One region of the Evansella cellulosilytica DSM 2522 genome, then DNA from elsewhere that is predicted to be linked to it. Evidence: a T-box and tRNA genes for the amino acid it is inferred to sense, from the RefSeq annotation. Region 1 holds a T-box; the other holds one or more tRNA genes.
What was found. A T-box is a leader RNA that pairs with one kind of tRNA and senses whether it is charged. The one in region 1 lies ahead of pheS (phenylalanine--tRNA ligase subunit alpha), so its partner is inferred to be a tRNA-Phe.
Positions count from the first base shown of each region.

Region 1 (7,257 bases):
AAAATGCAGTTAAGTTAATTGTTGAAGTGATTAAAAAGTTAGATAGAAATACAGTTAACACGATTACATTTCAATAAAGACTAAGTAAATATACTATCATTGTAGTACAGACCAAAGAACCGGTTTGTACTACTTTTTTATAAGGAGAAGGTGGCGAAATTTCCTCGATGCTTCTTTTACCAATCCTCTTTCCTTTTTATTCTATGCTTTTCAATCCCCTCTTTCCTTAACGATTTGTATATGGCAACGATCATGAATAACATTAAAAGTGTAAATGGTACAGCTGTTGTTATCGCTATGGCTTGTAAGCCATCTAATCCGCCACTCACTATTAATGCAGAAGCAATAGCAGATATTAAAATACCCCAGGAAATTAAAAGGACATTTTTTGGTGATAGATTTCCTTGAGACGTAAATACACCTAACACATATGTAGCTGAATTAGCTGACGTTATAAAGAAGATGGTAATCAGTACTAATGCAATGAGACTTAATATTAATCCGAATGGAAGCTCGCTCAGCACTAAAAATAAACCAGTTTCAGGACTTGAATAAATTTGTTCAGACATAGAGATGTCTTCATTCATTTCCAAGAATATACCGGAACCACCAAATGTAACAAACCAAAAAACTGTTACAATCGTCGGTATAAAAAGAACACCTATAATGAATTGCTGCAAACTTCTTCCTCTCGAAATTCTAGCAATAAATGTTCCGACGAACGGGCTCCAAGAAATGACCCATGCCCAGTAAAAGAAAGTCCAATTTCCGATCCATTCATTATCTGTATATGGAGTAGTACTATAAGTTAATGCTATAAACCCACTAATATAGCTTCCCAATGTTTTTGTGAAATGCTCTAAAATAAATAAAGTTGGTCCTAAAAATAGGACGGCGAGCAATAAAAAACAAGCAATATATAAGTTTGTGATACTTAAATACTTCATCCCACGGTTTATTCCAGTCACAACAGATACTATAAAAACGACTGTAATGACAGAGACGATCGATAATTGAAGGAATATACTGTTTTCTATACCAATTAATTCGTTAAGCCCTCCGCTTATTTGTAAAGTACTCAGACCGAAAGAGGTAGCGATACCGATAGTCGTTCCAATAATGGCAACGATGTCGATCGATTTGCCTATAGGACCATGTATTCGTTCACCTATAATGGGATAAAAAGCAGAGCTTATTAATCCTGGGAGCTCTTTTCTAAATTTTGCAAAAGCAAGTCCTAGCGCAACTATTGCATATACAGCCCAAGGGTGGATTCCCCAGTGAAATACCCCATAAAGGATTCCTACCTCAGCAGCTTCTTGTGAATGCGGAGTGATACCATGTGGTGGAGGAGAATGGTAATGGCTCATAGGCTCTGCGACACCCCAAAACACTAAACCGACTCCCATTCCTGCAGCAAATAGCATGCCAATCCATGAAAAAAAACTGTATTCGGGTTTGTCATTTACTTTTCCAAGTTTCATATGTTTATATGGACCAAAGCCTAAATAAAGACAAAATGAAATGAACACAGCAGTACTCAATACATAGAACCATCCAAAGCCATCGATAGCAAAAGATAAAATATAAGTCATTGTGTTTTCCATGTGAGAAGGAAAGAGGAACCCCCATCCACTAATGAGAATAACTATAATGACGGATATGATTAAGACGATATTTTTAAATATTTTGTTCATAGTTGCCTCCAATAATAGAGATCGATTTTAAGAAACAAATAAGCAGTATATGCTTCTTTATCCATTTGAGTTGTAAAAAAAACGTCTTTTTTTTAGGGGAAGTATAATAAGACAATAAAAACAAATGGTGTTCCGTATGAGGTTGGTTGAGAGACACCATTTGTTTTAGAGAGAAAGAACTAAAAAATTCATTTGTATAAATGATACGACAAGCAGCAGTAAGAACTGTACTATTTTTAGTAGCGGAAAATATTTGTAACCATAACGAGGGTGCCCTCTAAGCGAAATAAAGGATGACTCGAAAGGCAAAAAATCAACCTTGTGAGTCATCCTCCCTCTTATTGTAATCCTTTAGAAATTTGATTAATTACTTGTTGTTTATCGTCTTCACTAGCATTCTTCCAATACACTTCAAATAAAACCCCTAACCCAGGAAGCATTTTCTCTTCTCCACTTTGTACTGCATCTAAAATGGTTTCTTCCACTTCTTGAGCGCTATTTCCTGATACGTTTTGTAAGATTGCACCACGTAAATTAAAACTCATTGTCATCTCCCTTTCGTTATGAATCAACTTTTTACCACAACAAGTGATTTATTTCTGTTATAGTATGAGTGATAGGACGTATGAATATGTAATAAAAAGGTAAAAATTGAGAATGTTTTCAATTACTGATCTCGTAATTATATATGAGCGTATGAAGTGTGGGGAGGAATTGTTAATATGGACCCGATAGAATCAACGAGTAATCCAAGGGTGAAGACCTGGAAAAAGCTGCACTCTAGAAAAGGTAGAGAAAAAACAGGCTTATTTTTAGTTGAAGGAGTACATCTTATTGAAGAAGCATTAAAAGCTTTTATACATATGAAAGAGCTTGTTATAGATGTTGACAAAGAAATTCCTGTAGAGTGGAAAGTATCTAATGTTCCACAAGTGTTCGTAACAAATAAAGTAATGAAAGAAATATGTGAAACTGAGACACCACAAGGGTTTGTTGCTATTTGTGAATTACCAGATAATAAAAATGTACCTTTGGAGAGAGGGAAGTTTTTATTTTTAGATGGTCTCCAAGACCCTGGTAACGTGGGAGCTATTATTCGTACTGCTGATGCTGCAGGCATAAACGGTGTTGTACTAGGAGAAGGTACTGTTGACCCGTTTAACGGAAAAGTCATTCGAGCAACACAAGGATCTATTTTTCACTTGCCGGTACAACGAATGGATTTAAAAGAAGCTGTTCAGATTTGTAAAGAAAAGAATATCCCTGTCTTTGGAACAAGTTTACAAGGAAGTACATATAATGCGATCCAACCGCAAGATAATTTTGCGCTAATCGTTGGAAATGAAGGAAGTGGTGTGGAAGATACACTACTAGAAATGACAGATCAAAATTTATATATTCCGATACACGGGAAAGCTGAATCATTAAATGTTAGTATTGCAACTGGGATTTTACTTTATCATTTAAGAGGATAAGATAATAATGTTATAGCTGTTGCGGAACAAAATAAAAACATATATAATAATTAGGAAAAATAACAGCTAGTTAATAATGGAAAGACGATGAAGGAGAGTAGTACGCTGATACGTTCTCATCCAGGGAGAAAATGCCTTAGACTGTGAGCATTTTTATGAAGGATACAGCTGAATTCACTCTTGAGTTGACACTGGAGCACAGAATAGTTTTCTATTTTGTGAAGGTGATCCGGCCTTGGAGTCCGTTATCTTCGTATGAGTGAATGAATACATTTGTAATCATTAACAAGGGTGGTACCGCGAGCTTTCGTCCCTTTCAGGGAATGAAGGCTTTTTTTATATTTTCATTACTATTAAACATGTAACCATGTTTCTAATATAAAGGAGGAAGAGGATATGATAGATCGTCTACAGCAACTAAAAGATGAAGCAATCACTAAAGCAAATGAAGCAACGACGATAAAAGAATTAAAGGATTTAAGGGTGTCTTATTTAGGGAAAAAAGGGCCTATAACTGAAGTATTAAAAGGAATGGGCAAGCTTTCCGCAGATGAGCGTCCTAAAGTTGGACAGGCAGCTAACGAAGTGCGTGAGGCTGTTGCAACGGTTATAGAGGAAAAGGAACAAAAACTAGAAGAAGCAGCATTAACAGAAAAGTTAAAAAGCGAGAGCATTGATGTAACATTGCCAGGTCGTCCGATAAATAAAGGTAGCAGACATCCACTAACATCTGTTGTGGAAACAATTGAGGATATTTTTATCGGGATGGGCTTTACTGTTGCTGAAGGGCCAGAAGTAGAAACTGATTATTATAATTTTGAATCATTAAACTTACCGAAAGATCATCCGGCAAGGGATATGCAAGATACATTTTTTATTACTAACGATTTATTATTGCGAACACAGACGTCACCAGTTCAAACGAGAACGATGGAAAAGCATGAAGGGCGTGGTCCAGTAAAAATAATCTGTCCAGGAAAGGTGTATCGTCGAGATGAAGACGACGCGACGCACTCGCATCAATTTATGCAAATAGAAGGATTAGTTGTAGATGAAGGTATTCGCATGAGTGATTTAAAAGGGATTTTCGAGCAGTTCGTGAAAAAGTACTTTGGTGAGGGAAGAGAAATACGTCTTCGTCCTAGCTTTTTTCCATTCACTGAACCTTCAGCAGAGTTAGACGTGTCATGTGCGATTTGTGGGGGAGACGGTTGTAGAACGTGTAAGCAGACAGGATGGATTGAAGTATTAGGTTCAGGAATGGTCCACCCAAATGTGTTACGTATGAGTGGATTTGATCCTGAAAAGTATACTGGTTTTGCTTTTGGTATGGGTGTTGAGCGATTTGCGATGTTAAAATATGGCGTTGATGATATTCGCCATTTCTATACGAACGATACGAGATTTTTATCTCAATTTAAGAGAGTTTAATCGAAGGAGGAACAGCTGTGCTTGTATCTTATAAATGGTTAAAGGATTATATTGAAATTGATGATTTAACACCGCAGGAAGTAGCAGAGAAGCTGACAAGAAGTGGTGTTGAGGTAGATATTGTTCATGCAATGAATCAAGGGGTCAAGAACATCGTTGTAGGTAAAGTAGTTGATTGTGAGAAGCATCCAGAAGCGGATAAGCTCAACCTCTGTCAAGTCGATATTGGGGAAGAAGAACTTACGCAAATCGTATGTGGTGCTGCAAACGTTGGCAAAGGTCAATATGTCGTCGTTGCAAAAGTTGGTGCTAGACTTCCAGGTGGAGTGAAAATAAAGCGAGCAAAGCTACGTGGTCAAACATCGGAAGGGATGATTTGCTCGTTGCAAGAGCTTGGTTTTGAAGGGAAAACAGTAGCCAAGGAATATGCTGAAGGCATTTACAATTTCCCAACAGAATTACCACCAGGAACAGATGCAATACCATTATTAAATTTAGATGATCACGTTTTAGAATTAGATTTAACACCTAACAGGGCTGATTGCTTAAGTTTATTAGGTGTTGCATATGAGGTAGGTGCTATTTTAGGGCGAGACGTAAAACTACCTCGTTTTTCTGTGAATGAGGCGAGTGAAAAAGCGGACGAATACATTTCAGTAAACGTGGATGCAAAGACGGATAGCCCATATTACGGGGCAATTGTAATTAAAGATGTAAAGATTGAGCCTTCTCCACTCTGGCTGCAATCGAGATTAATGGCAGCGGGTATTCGTCCACATAACAACGTAGTTGACGTAACGAACTATGTGCTATTAGAATACGGGCAACCACTACATTCTTTTGACTATGATCGGTTAGGATCAAAGGAAGTACTCGTAAGACGCGCAGTGGCGGGAGAAAAAATAACAACGCTTGATGACGTTGAAAGAACGCTTACGACAGACTATTTAGCTATTACTAACGGTAGTGATCCAGTAGCTTTAGCGGGAGTGATGGGCGGCGCTACTTCGGAAGTTGATAATGAAACGACAAACATTTTATTAGAAGCTGCATATTTTCATGGTTCTACAATTAGAAAAGCATCGAGAGAGTTAGGTCTTCGCAGCGATGCTAGTGCACGTTTTGAAAAAGGGGTAGACCCAAATCGCGTGAGAGAGGCTGGTCTTCGAGCAGCTGCAATGATCGCCGAATTAGCAGGTGGAACAGTTCTTTCTGGCGTTGTTGAGTTTGATGAGCTCGATGCGAAGCCGAATGTGGTGGAAATATCACTTGAAAAAATAAATGCACTTCTAGGAACGAATATTGATGCTAATACGGTAGAAGGCATTATGGATAAATTACAGTTTCCTTATGAAGAAGAAAATGGCGTATTTACAATTACTGCACCTACTCGGAGGCAGGATATAGTAATAGAAGCTGATGTGATAGAAGAAGTTGCAAGGCTATATGGTTATGATAATATTCCAACTACGCTTCCAAACACAGCGACAACACCTGGTGGATTAACTACTATTCAGGTGAAAAAACGTAAAGTTCGTCGTTTTCTTGAAAATGCAGGTTTGCATGAAGCTGTAAGCTACTCCTTAACTACGGCAGAGAAGGAATCGTTCTTTACAAAAGAAAGCAGTAACAGAGTAAATGTAGCACTACCTATGAGTGAAGAGCGCAGTGCACTTCGCACAACACTTATCCCACATTTACTTGATGCGTTAAGTCATAATAAGAACCGAAGCATGCAAGAAGTTCGTTTATATGAGGTTGGTTCTGTTTTTCAAACAGATGAGGAGACGATTACGAAGCAGCCTACAGAAACGACCTTCGTTTCAGGTGCGATAATGGGTCTTTGGCATGAACATAGCTGGCAAGGAGAGAAAAAGCCTGTTGATTTCTTCGTAGCTAAAGGGATCGTTGAAGGATTGTTAGCACAGCTGAACGTACTAGAGAAGGCAGAATTTGTCCAAACGGAAGTAGAAGGTTTCCATCCTGGTAGAACGGCTAAGCTCAAAGTTTCAGGTACTGATGTTGGAGTCATTGGTCAAGTGCACCCAACTGTTGCTAAAGAATGGTCATTACACGAAACATATGTGTTTGAATTAAACTTTACAAAGCTAGTAAATATAGAAACAGAAGAAATTCGGTATAATGCTATCCCAAGATTCCCAGCAATTGATCGTGACATTGCACTTGTAGTAACGGAATCAACACAAGCGGGTGAGGTTGAAAAAGTTATTGTAGAATTCGGTGGACCTCTACTTAAAAATGTTGCATTATTTGACGTGTATCAAGGTGAGCATTTAGATGCTGGAAAAAAATCATTAGCATTTTCTCTACGATATCAAGATCCTGAGAAAACGTTAACGGATGAAGAAGTCACGAAGGTACATGAAAATGTGCTAAAAGGATTAGAGGAAAAACTAGGAGCGACACTCCGGTCGTAAGGAAGAGAACACAAAGTCTTCAGGAGTCTTTATAGCTCCTGAAGGCTTTTTTAAATAACCCTTGTATGTATATCGATCGATTAAAGTCATTTATCATAAAGCTTTGTTAAACTTTGTTGTTGATTTTCGCTTCATGGGGTTTGCACCCGTGATAATCAACACTAGCCTTTAACAGTGCCTATTATAAAAAGGAGGAGCTACTACAATGAAAATTGC
Region 1 is NC_014829.1:3,391,973-3,399,229, reverse strand. Features, by position in the region: gene BCELL_RS15745 (M42 family metallopeptidase) at 1-77, shown strand, start outside; gene BCELL_RS15740 (BCCT family transporter) at 177-1,697, opposite strand; gene sspI (small acid-soluble spore protein SspI) at 2,036-2,242, opposite strand; gene BCELL_RS15730 (TrmH family RNA methyltransferase) at 2,420-3,172, shown strand; T-box leader at 3,251-3,490, shown strand; gene pheS (phenylalanine--tRNA ligase subunit alpha) at 3,569-4,603, shown strand; gene pheT (phenylalanine--tRNA ligase subunit beta) at 4,621-7,041, shown strand; gene BCELL_RS15715 (metallophosphoesterase family protein) at 7,247-7,257, shown strand, end outside.

Region 2 (7,257 bases), 2.3 Mb from region 1:
GACCCCGTAACTTCGGGAGAAGGGGTGCTCTATTAGGGTGTATGCCCGAGAGAGCCGCAGTGAATAGGCCCAAACGACTGTTTATCAAAAACACAGGTCTCTGCCAAGCCGTAAGGCGAAGTATAGGGGCTGACACCTGCCCGGTGCTGGAAGGTTAAGAGGAGGGGTTATCCTTCGGGAGAAGCTCTGAATTGAAGCCCCAGTAAACGGCGGCCGTAACTATAACGGTCCTAAGGTAGCGAAATTCCTTGTCGGGTAAGTTCCGACCCGCACGAAAGGTGCAACGATTTGGGCACTGTCTCAACGAGAGACCCGGTGAAATTATATTACCTGTGAAGATGCAGGTTACCTGCGACAGGACGGAAAGACCCCATGGAGCTTTACTGTAGCTTGATATTGGATTTTGGTACAACTTGTACAGGATAGGTAGGAGCCTTGGAAGCCGGAGCGCTAGCTTCGGTGGAGGCGTCGGTGGGATACTACCCTGGTTGTACTGGAATTCTAACCTCGGTCCGTAATCCGGATCAGGGACAGTGTCAGGTGGGCAGTTTGACTGGGGCGGTCGCCTCCTAAAAAGTAACGGAGGCGCCCAAAGGTTCCCTCAGAATGGTTGGAAATCATTCGTAGAGTGCAAAGGCATAAGGGAGCTTGACTGCGAGACATACAGGTCGAGCAGGGACGAAAGTCGGGCTTAGTGATCCGGCGGCACCGTATGGAAGGGCCGTCGCTCAACGGATAAAAGCTACCCTGGGGATAACAGGCTAATCTCCCCCAAGAGTCCACATCGACGGGGAGGTTTGGCACCTCGATGTCGGCTCATCGCATCCTGGGGCTGAAGTAGGTCCCAAGGGTTGGGCTGTTCGCCCATTAAAGCGGTACGCGAGCTGGGTTCAGAACGTCGTGAGACAGTTCGGTCCCTATCCGTCGCAGGCGTAGGAAATTTGAGAGGAGCTGTCCTTAGTACGAGAGGACCGGGATGGACACACCGCTGGTGTACCAGTTGTTCCGCCAGGAGCATAGCTGGGTAGCTACGTGTGGAAGGGATAAGTGCTGAAAGCATCTAAGCATGAAGCCCCCCTCAAGATGAGATTTCCCATCACGTAAGTGAGTAAGATCCCTCAGAGATGATGAGGTTGATAGGTCTCATGTGGAAGCATGGCGACATGTGAAGCTGAGAGATACTAATCGATCGAGGGCTTAACCAAACTTTATTAAGACGATCATTTAATCAGAAAATGTTATCTAGTTTTGAGAGGATAAACTCTCATAAATAGTCCAGTGACGATAGCGGAGAGGTCACACCCGTTCCCATGCCGAACACGGTAGTTAAGCTCTCCAGCGCCGATGATAGTTGGGGGTTTCCCCCTGTGAAAGTAGGACGTTGCTGGGCGCTTATATTCCACAGTAGCTCAGTTGGTAGAGCAATCGGCTGTTAACCGATCGGTCGTAGGTTCGAGTCCTACCTGTGGAGCCATAAGGAGAGCTGTCCGAGTGGCCGAAGGAGCACGATTGGAAATCGTGTAGGCGGTTTAGAGCCGTCTCGAGGGTTCAAATCCCTCGCTCTCCGCCAGAAAAACATCTGGCCCGTTGGTCAAGTGGTTAAGACACCGCCCTTTCACGGCGGTAACACGGGTTCGAATCCCGTACGGGTCACCAATTAATTATTCGGATACTGCGGAGGATTAGCTCAGCTACGAGCGAAACTTCATTGAAACAACTACGAGTTGTCTCGACGGATAAAACCACAGAGCATTACTAGTAGAGGAAGAGACAGGGACTTCCCTGAAATAGCATCATCAACGCTGCGGAGGATTAGCTCAGCTGGGAGAGCACCTGCCTTACAAGCAGGGGGTCGGCGGTTCGATCCCGTCATCCTCCACCATCAATTTTTCTTCACATTATTATTTGTGAGAACATACATTACAAATGTATGAGATATAATGATTCAGTTTTTAAATACAGATCAAGTGAAAGTTCAATACAACATCCGTAATCTTTATAACGTCGCGGGGTGGAGCAACGAGCAGAACATCGTCGAATTAACTACGAGTTGTCTCGACGCATAAACTTCAAAGCGTAGCTAGAAGAGGAAGAGACAGTAAGAAACTACAAAGTATTACAACATCCGTAATCTTTATAACGTCGCGGGGTGGAGCAGTCTGGTAGCTCGTCGGGCTCATAACCCGAAGGTCGGTGGTTCAAATCCGCCCCCCGCAACCAAATTTTTAACAGAAGATAAACAAACATTGTTATAAAAAATAAGTACTAATATTTAGGTCCCGTGGTGTAGCGGTTAACATGCCTGCCTGTCACGCAGGAGATCGCGGGTTCGATTCCCGTCGGGACCGCCATTTTTTATTAAGTATTAGAGTACAAATGAAAATGGCTCGGTAGCTCAGTCGGTAGAGCAATGGACTGAAAATCCATGTGTCGGCGGTTCGATTCCGTCCCGAGCCACCATTTTATATTTGCTGGCCTAGCTCAATTGGTAGAGCAACTGACTTGTAATCAGTAGGTTGGGGGTTCAAGTCCTCTGGCCAGCACCAGTAATTAAATTTTTCCCTTGACTATTATTAAAACTTTTTGTAACATAATAATTGTCTCTCTCGGAGGGGTAGCGAAGTGGCTAAACGCGGCGGACTGTAAATCCGCTCCCTCAGGGTTCGGCGGTTCGAATCCGTCCCCCTCCACCATTTATTTTTACTACCGTTTTAGGGGCATAGTTTAACGGTAGAACAGAGGTCTCCAAAACCTCCAGTGTGGGTTCGATTCCTACTGCCCCTGCCAGAGTATAACAACTGAAGATTATGGCGGTTGTGGCGAAGTGGTTAACGCACCGGATTGTGGTTCCGGCATTCGTGGGTTCGATTCCCATCAGCCGCCCCATATTTTTTAATGGGCTATAGCCAAGCGGTAAGGCAACGGATTTTGATTCCGTCATGCGCAGGTTCGAATCCTGCTAGCCCAGCCATTATTTTGCGGGAGTAGTTCAGTGGTAGAACACCACCTTGCCAAGGTGGGGGTCGCGAGTTCGAATCTCGTCTTCCGCTCCATTTATTGGCGGCATAGCCAAGTGGTAAGGCACGGGTCTGCAAAACCCTTATCCCCCGGTTCGAATCCGGGTGCCGCCTCCATGAATAGCATATTTTTTAGCAATAAGTCCTGCCGGGGTGGTGGAATTGGCAGACACACAGGACTTAAAATCCTGCGGTAGGTGACTACCGTGCCGGTTCAAGTCCGGCCCTCGGCACCATTTAAATTAGACAAGCTATAGCTATTCAATGAGGCTTTTTAGCCGGTGTGGCGGAATTGGCAGACGCGCACGACTCAAAATCGTGTTCCTCACGGAGTGTCGGTTCGACCCCGACCACCGGTACCATATAAATAATATACGTTAATATTAAAATAACCAGTTAACTCATAAATGTTGATATATCAATGTTTATGAGTTTTTTTATGTTTTCGAGTATAACATGGAAAAGGGGGCGATTTACACACATTTTCCACAAGGATGTGTATTAATTGCCTATAAGGAGGAGATTAATATGGAAAGATCGGCTAACAATGTTGTAACTAAGCACGTGAATAATTGGGATCCAGAACTACTTTTAGAAATGGGAGCTCCTGATGATGAGTACGAATTTGAGATCGAGCGTATAACGAAAGAAATATCACGCTGCCAAGATGAAATTGAAGTGGCAGAAGTTATTAAAGACATTTTTGATGATTCGTTTGGTAGGGATTTTCCCCTTGAAGAGTGTCTTGAAATAGCTAAAAAGATATGGGTTAATTTACATAACTAAAGTGACAGCAGGTCATTTATAATTACCCTCGGCTGAAAAATAGAGTAGAGTTGCGTTGCTGATTTAAAGTCCCCGCCCTCCTATACAGTACTTTGGGGGCGTGCACTTTGTTTATATTAAGTTAATGATAAGAAGCTCTTACTATAAGTAGTGTTTATACATAGTATTTGGACAAAAAGAACTATCCAACCTTTTCGAAAAGCTAAGACTACTAAAATATAAATAGAAATTATAGAATTAGTGCATCCGAATCATGTCAAATTTCGTCAAAGAGGTGGATTGAAAGTATTGGGAGAGGGGGAGGGCTATGTGTCTGTCTTAAATAGGCAAGATACAATGGATGATGTTTTTCTTGAAGTACTTATTAATCAATATTATGAGGCTCTTGTGAATGTCTCATACACCTATGTGAAAAATTGGAGTACTGCGGAAGATATTGTTCAGGATGTATTTATCAAGATCTTAAATAGTTATCATCTTTTTGAAAACCGATCATCTATTAAAACATGGTTGTATAAGATTACAATGAATAAATCGAAAGATTATTTGAGGAAAACATATTTTAAAAGAGTTGTCATTATGGGTGTAATTGATAGATTAATAACCGACAGAACACCAGAAGATAATATTATTCAAAAATCGATGGATAAAGAGTTGGCAGAGTGCATTTTCATATTACCAATTAAGTACAGGGAAGTTATCATTCTTTTTTACTATGAAGATCTATCATTAACGGAGATGGGAGAACTACTCGGAGAGAATGTATCAACGTTAAAGAGTCGTTTGCAGAGGGCACGAAGAAGATTGAAAGAAGTATTATCTTCAAGGGGGATTACTTATGAGTCAATTTAATAAGAAGGATATTAAACGAGCTTTAAAGGAAACGAAGTTTTCTAGTAATCCATTTAATGCAAAAAACTCAAAACAAGTTTTACATATAATAAAAAATAAAAGTGGAGCAGGGAGGAATAGCTTCCTGGGAACTTGGTTAAAACCATCAGTAGTCTTACTCACTTCTTCTGCAATTCTATTTGTCTTAGTTTTTCATTACTACCAAACAGGCTCCTTTTCTCCTAGCAATAGTAATCAGACAGACGCTCTAGTCGTTGAAGAAGACGAAGAGAGAGAGGAATATCGTAAAGATGATGTAGCTGATGAGACACAAAAGATAAGGGAAATGATTGGTGTGGAAACAAACAGTGAACCAGAGGAGGTAGTGTATGAGTATGGTGATGGGATGTATGCCACTGAATCCCGAATTGATTATGTACGTGAAGTAAACGTTAAGAATTTTTTGGTTGACGGTGTTGATACTAATAATCTAGGTTATATCATGGAGGATGGGTACCATACGCTGATAAGTGCAAGTTTAGGTTTAGTTGAAAGTCAATTACCTGGTCAGATCTATCCTTTCAGTAGATTTACATACAAAGATGCCTACACGGAAGATCAAGTTGTTAATTTGAAGTTGCAATTTAACGAATTGTCATATATTTTTCCTGCTGGAAAGTTTGACGATGAGGAACTAATTCAGGCAACCTTCCTCCTATTAAGTGAAAATCAGGAAGAGGAGTATTTAAAGGATATTGTAAAAACCATTAAAACTGATTTTCCGACGATACCAGTTACTGTGTTATTTACAACAAAGTACGATTATTTTTTAAAGACCAATGCTATTGGTTATTACAATAATGTTCCTGTTATTCAGTATTTAAATGGAGTGCAATATGGGGAAAATAATGAACTTGCAAGTCACTTATCAAACAAATTTAACTTCATTTTTAACGAAGAAGTCAATGGAATTCATGATGTATTTGACATGTTTTATGTGCAAGGGTTTCACAATGGTTCGGGTACGAGAGCTTCTGTAGATTCACCGAGTACGGAAGCTAAAACCCTTTTATTATTAATTGAAGGAAATGAACAATTAGACGATGATCATTTAAATGTTTTTGCAGAAATGGTTATGGAAGAGGTATATGATTTCTACGGTACGAGTGACATTGCGCTTTCACTCCATATTTATAATATAAATGTGAGGGATTGGAATGGTATGTATGATGAACCTTATACAGTGGTAAAATTTCCTGATGATGATGATTGGATGATTTACGAGGTGGAGTGAGGTAGTTGTTTTAGAAACAGTGAAGTAGGAAATTGAGTATGCTTCGTATATTCCTATAAATTAGGAATCATGAATATTGATTCAACTTTTCCGGATAGTAAATAAGTTGTTCAGTAGACTAATTGTAAAAGTAACATAACTAGGAATAGTGGTATTGGATTCTAACTGTGATATAGTTTTCTAGAAAAAAACGATAATTTCTCCCGATCCTGCAAAAGTGTGCACCGATAGTCGGGTCACGACAATTCATCATTGTTATTCTATTAATGAAAGGGAGGTCATTACATGGATTCATTGGAAAAAATGAATGGCGCGATAAACTATATAGAAGATAATTTATTGAACGAAATTGATTTTCGAGAGGTGGCGAGAATTGCGCAATGTTCCGAATACCATTTTAAGAGGATGTTTTCATTTCTGGCAGGTGTATCACTTTCGGAATATATTAGACGAAGAAGATTGACACTTGCGGCCTTTGATTTGAAGGACAGGAATGAAAAGGTGATAGATGTAGCAATGAAATACAGCTACCATTCTCCGGATTCTTTTACTAGAGCATTTCAAAGTCTTCATGGCGTTACTCCGACAGAAGCACGTCACCATGGCCATTCACTCAAAGCATATCCTAAAATGACCTTCCAACTGACAATTAAGGGAGGAACAGAAATGAATTACAGAATTGTACAAAAAGAGGCATTTCGAGTTGTAGGTTGGAAAAAAAGGATTAATTTGATTCCTCAAGGGACGAATCCTGAAATATCAGAAATGTGGGATACGATTAGTGATGAGACATATACACAAATCGAAGCGTTATCTGATTTAACTCCTAGAGGTATAATCAATGTATGTACAAATTTCTCTGATGAGCGAAGTCAAACAGGGGAACTGGATTACTACATTGCAGCAGCGACAACGAAGCCTTGTCCAAATAACTTGGAAGAACTTGAAATACCAGCTTATACATGGGCGGTATTTGAAGTCGAGGGAGAATGGGATCAAGTACAAGATGCTTGGGGAAGAATTTATTCAGAGTGGTTCCCGTCATCTGGGTATGAGCATGTGGAGGGGCCAGAGATTTTAGCAAGTAAAGAGAACAGAAGTGAGATTTGGATGACAGTAGTAAAAAAATAGAGTAATGAGAAACCCCGATATGAAACAGCCTGAGCTGTTGAGAATCGGGGTTATTTTTTATGGACGAAATATAGAAGTGATTACTTAGGAATTGAGTTTTTTTTATAATGTCCCCAGATTACACTATTTAGATAATTATTAAGCTCATATAAGGTCTAACAAGGGACTTCATCATGAATAGGTGAAAGTCATCTCAAC
Region 2 is NC_014829.1:1,110,255-1,117,511, forward strand. Features, by position in the region: rRNA gene BCELL_RS05040 (23S ribosomal RNA) at 1-1,205, shown strand, start outside; rRNA gene rrf (5S ribosomal RNA) at 1,275-1,390, shown strand; tRNA gene BCELL_RS05050 (tRNA-Asn) at 1,399-1,474, shown strand; tRNA gene BCELL_RS05055 (tRNA-Ser) at 1,478-1,570, shown strand; tRNA gene BCELL_RS05060 (tRNA-Glu) at 1,582-1,656, shown strand; tRNA gene BCELL_RS05065 (tRNA-Val) at 1,807-1,882, shown strand; tRNA gene BCELL_RS05070 (tRNA-Met) at 2,144-2,220, shown strand; tRNA gene BCELL_RS05075 (tRNA-Asp) at 2,276-2,351, shown strand; tRNA gene BCELL_RS05080 (tRNA-Phe) at 2,385-2,460, shown strand; tRNA gene BCELL_RS05085 (tRNA-Thr) at 2,471-2,546, shown strand; tRNA gene BCELL_RS05090 (tRNA-Tyr) at 2,609-2,693, shown strand; tRNA gene BCELL_RS05095 (tRNA-Trp) at 2,714-2,787, shown strand; tRNA gene BCELL_RS05100 (tRNA-His) at 2,811-2,886, shown strand; tRNA gene BCELL_RS05105 (tRNA-Gln) at 2,897-2,971, shown strand; tRNA gene BCELL_RS05110 (tRNA-Gly) at 2,979-3,053, shown strand; tRNA gene BCELL_RS05115 (tRNA-Cys) at 3,060-3,134, shown strand; tRNA gene BCELL_RS05120 (tRNA-Leu) at 3,165-3,253, shown strand; tRNA gene BCELL_RS05125 (tRNA-Leu) at 3,295-3,379, shown strand; gene BCELL_RS05130 (DUF1871 family protein) at 3,546-3,803, shown strand; gene BCELL_RS05135 (sigma-70 family RNA polymerase sigma factor) at 4,113-4,655, shown strand; gene BCELL_RS05140 (hypothetical protein) at 4,642-5,928, shown strand; gene BCELL_RS05145 (AraC family transcriptional regulator) at 6,214-7,059, shown strand; gene BCELL_RS05150 (SIMPL domain-containing protein) at 7,231-7,257, opposite strand, start outside.
Region 2: it has a tRNA-Phe gene. The T-box ahead of pheS (phenylalanine--tRNA ligase subunit alpha) is inferred to sense a tRNA for this amino acid. The anticodon was not compared.